DNA from 2 places in the Bacillus basilensis genome. Region 1 is predicted to be linked to the other one. Evidence: riboswitches for the same ligand, from Rfam matches in the RefSeq annotation. Region 1 holds a riboswitch; the other holds the start of a gene.

Region 1 (2,209 bases):
TACTTTACCAGTGCCGAATGTATCAACTGAAATTGATACTGGTTGTGCTACACCGATTGCGTATGCAAGTTGTACTTCTGCTTTATCAGCAAGACCAGCTGCTACGATGTTTTTCGCAACATAACGAGCCGCATATGCTGCAGAGCGGTCAACTTTTGTTGCATCTTTACCAGAGAATGCACCACCACCGTGGCGAGCGTATCCACCGTAAGTATCAACGATGATTTTACGTCCTGTTAAACCAGCATCACCTTGTGGTCCACCAATTACGAAGCGACCAGTTGGGTTAATGAAGAATTTCGTTTCTCCATCCATTAATTCTGCTGGAACTACAGTCTTAATTACATGCTCTTTTAAATCGCGATCGATTTCTTCCCATGTAACATCTGGATGATGCTGTGTAGAAATTACAATTGTATCTACACGTACAGGTTTACCATTTTCATCATACTCAACTGTAACTTGCGTTTTTCCATCCGGACGTAAGTATGATAATGTATCATCTTTACGTACTTCAGTTAAACGGCGAGCTAATTTGTGAGCAAGCGAGATTGGAAGTGGCATTAATTCTTGTGTCTCATTACATGCGAAACCAAACATTAAACCTTGGTCTCCTGCACCAATTGCCTCAATCTCAGCGTCAGTCATTTGACCTTCGCGTGCTTCTAGCGCTTGGTCAACACCCATAGCGATGTCAGCAGATTGCTCATCGATAGATGTTAAAACTGCACAAGTTTCTGCATCGAATCCGTATTTTGCGCGTGTGTAACCAATGCCTTGAATTGTTTCACGAACGATTTTTGGAATATCTACGTAAGTAGAAGTCGTAATTTCCCCCGCTACCAATACTAAACCAGTTGTTACAGTTGTTTCACAAGCTACACGTGCATTTGCGTCTTTTGATAAGATCGCATCTAAAATTGAATCAGAAATTTGGTCACAAATTTTATCTGGATGTCCTTCAGTTACAGACTCAGATGTGAACAGATGACGTTTTTTTGTCATGTGGTAAACCTCCCTACAGTAATTGTATATATTGTACGGAACTCATCCTTAATTTGCCACAAACTGCGACATACATTTATTCTCCCACAAGCATACAGAAAAACCTTTCCTACTTTACATAGAGGAAAGGTTTAATTTGCTACTTGCATACTGCTTTTTGCCCTTCGCTCTTATCGTTCGAGACCTGTAGCCTCGCACAGGTTTTAGCACCTATTCACCTGTATTTACCACTACAAGTGAGGTTGCTGGGCTTCATCGGGCCTGTCCCTCCGCCAGCTCGGGATAAGAGAGTATCCGTCCCAACCTATACTAAAGAAATGATATTCATTTGTCAATTAATATTCACATTTTCCTGAAAGTTTTTCTCAATGCGCCTAAAATGAAATATTAATAAGGAAATAATGTATTCACACAAACAAAAAGAAATAAATAGTATACATTATTTATATAATTGTGTTATACTCTTGTTGGGGATTACGAGAAATATTTCATTAAATGAAAAGGATGGTATATAAATATGAGTACTGTGAATGTCCAAATTGGTTTACACGAATTATTGAACGGAAGCAATGCACAGATTCAACTAAGTGTTCCGCAATTAGTGGAAAAAGTATTAATGCGAAATGAAGGGAAATTAACTTCGACTGGTGCCGTTTCTGCTTCAACAGGAAAATATACAGGACGTTCTCCTAAAGATAAATTTATTGTGAAAGAAGCATCGGTTGCTGACAAAATTGCTTGGGGAGCTGTGAATCAACCGATTTCTGAAGAACATTTTAATAAATTATATACTAAAGTTTTAGAATACTTAAAAGAAAAAGAAGAGTTATTCGTCTTCAATGGATTTGCAGGCGCTGACCGCAATTACCGCCTACCAATTCAAGTTATTAACGAATATGCATGGCACAATTTATTTGTACATCAATTATTCATTCGTCCAACTGAAGAAGAATTAACAACTCATGAATCAGAGTTCACAATTGTTTCTGCGCCGAATTTCAAAGCTGATCCAGCTGTTGACGGTACAAACTCTGAAGCATTCATTATGGTTTCATTCGAAAAACGTATCGTACTAATTGGTGGTACAGAATACGCTGGAGAAATGAAAAAATCAATCTTCTCTATTATGAACTTCTTACTACCTGAACAAGATATTCTTTCTATGCATTGCTCTGCAAACGTAGGTGAAGAAGGTGACGTAGCA
Region 2 (2,209 bases), on a different contig from region 1:
AAAACATCTTCTATTTGAATAACACCATATACATTTCCACCGTTAACAAGTTTTACTTCCTCTCCAGCTTTTAGAGTCTCTGCAACTTCTTCTGTGACTGGTAATGTAATTGGTATACTCCAAACGCTCCCATTTGCTAAACGAAGCGTTTCTACAACCGAATCATAATCTTTCTTTCCTAAAAAACCAGTAAGCGGGCTATATCCCCCTGTCGCTAATAGCTCTAAATCACTTAAAGCAATGTTATCTAGTTGAATTTCTTTTTCAATTTGTGATACGTCGTATGTCTCGTCTATTCGATTTATTAATTCGTTTACTGTACTCATTTTCTATACCCTCTCTTAGCTTTATTTTCAAATTCATCTTATTGGTAATGAAGGCCACATTCTGTTTTCACTTTCCCAGCCCATCTACCATCTCTCGAATCGCCACCCTCTCCTACAGGCAGCGTACACTTCTCACACCCAATACTTGGATATCCAATATCATGCAATGGGTTATACGGCAAGCTATGTTTGTATACATATCGCCATACCTCTTTCCACGTCCAATGAATGAGCGGACAAACTTTAATAGATTGAAAGCGATGATCGTGATTTATAAACCTTGTATGCTTACGGTTTTCTGATTGTTCCCTTCTCAATCCTGATATCCACGCTTTTTCATTTGCCAATGATTCTTCTAAAGGTAAAACTTTTCTAATCTTACAACAAAGATTGGGATTGTTTTCCCACAGCCTATCACCATGCAATTTTGCTTGTTCATCAAGTGTAAGTTTTGGCTGTTTTTCTATAATATTCAATGAAGGAAATCGTTCCCGCACTTTTTGAATTAATTCATACGTTTCTTGAAAATGTACGTTTGTATCCAAAAATACAACTTTAGCAGATGGATTTACTTGGTTTATAAGATGCAGTAATACCATACTTTCCACTCCAAAGCTACATGCGTATACAATTTCATCTTTATACTCTTTATAAGCCCAACTTAATACTGACAGCGCGCCTTTCGTTTCATCTTCTTCTGAAAATGAAACAGCATTTTCTTCCCACGTTTCATACGTCAACATGTTTTTTCCCCCTGTAAAAGCAAAAAGACGGTTTTAACCTAATAAAATAGGTTAAAACCGCCTCTAGTTTTTCTAGTCAGCGCTTTTTTACTTTAAACGTACTTTTTCACTTTTTTCTAATTGAATGACTTTTCCATCTTGCACAACAATTGTAATTGAACCATATTTCATATCAGCAAGCATCGCTTGAATTTTTTCAGATACTTCCTCATAATGTTCCCGTACACTCACGCGAACAGCCCCCCTTTTTATTCATAAAAAAAATCTTTCCCATTTCGAAAAGACTGTTCGGTAATATATTTTACCTTATCTTTCAAAATGGATTCCATTTTGCTGGATTTAGCACCTTGCTTTCTATAAGCAGGTTGCCGAGCTTCGTCGGGCCAGTTCCCTCCGCTTCTCTTGATAAGCTTTGTATTTGTATTTTATCACAATTCTGATTTTTTTCAATCCTAGTTTTCCGATATATTTTAATTATTTTATTTTATAAAAAAGGAATTGCCCATCCGAACAACTCCTTTTCCCCATTTAAACAAGTTCTTTAATACGTATGCGATCGTTCCCAATAATATTTTCATATGTTTCGCGCTCTACAACAATTTGCGATGTTCCACCTTTTGCAAAGACGACGGCTGGTCTTCGAATACGGTTATAATTATTTGCCATTGAATACCCATATGCTCCCGTACAAGAAACTGCTAATAAATCGGCAGAAGCAACTTTCGGTAGAGTAATGTCCCAAATCAACATATCTCCACTCTCACAGCACTTCCCAGCAATCGAAACGATTTCCTCATTCTCATCATTCCCTCGATTTGCTAACATAGCTTCATAACGAGCGTTATATAAAGCTGGTCTTAAATTATCAGTCATCCCACCATCCACTGATACATATTTCCGAATACCAGGAATGTCTTTCACAGATCCGACTGTATAAATTGTCGTTCCAGCATCGCCTACAATACTACGGCCTGGCTCAACCCATATTTCTGGCAATGGATAATTATATACTGTAAATTGTTCTCTCACTGCACTTGTTACAGCTCGCACATATGTCTCAAGAGTTAATGGTGTATCTGACTCTGTGTAGCGTATTCCGAATCCTCCGCCCACATTTAACACTTTTACTACATAGTTCGT

The links. Region 1 has a riboswitch for S-adenosylmethionine ahead of metK (methionine adenosyltransferase). Riboswitches for the same ligand answer to the same signal wherever they lie in the genome.
Region 2: linked by a shared signal. The riboswitch ahead of ACQVV1_RS12580 (YezD family protein) and the one ahead of metK (methionine adenosyltransferase) in region 1 are both predicted to bind S-adenosylmethionine.

Annotation. Positions count from the first base shown of each region.
Region 1 covers NZ_JBNTQO010000014.1:30,353-32,561, forward strand. The annotation lists gene metK (methionine adenosyltransferase) at 1-1,005, opposite strand, end outside; SAM riboswitch class I at 1,173-1,294, opposite strand; gene pckA (phosphoenolpyruvate carboxykinase (ATP)) at 1,523-2,209, shown strand, end outside.
Region 2 covers NZ_JBNTQO010000005.1:123,970-126,178, reverse strand. The annotation lists gene sat (sulfate adenylyltransferase) at 1-326, opposite strand, end outside; gene ACQVV1_RS12585 (phosphoadenylyl-sulfate reductase) at 365-1,069, opposite strand; gene ACQVV1_RS12580 (YezD family protein) at 1,157-1,300, opposite strand; SAM riboswitch class I at 1,373-1,481, opposite strand; gene lysA (diaminopimelate decarboxylase) at 1,598-2,209, opposite strand, start outside.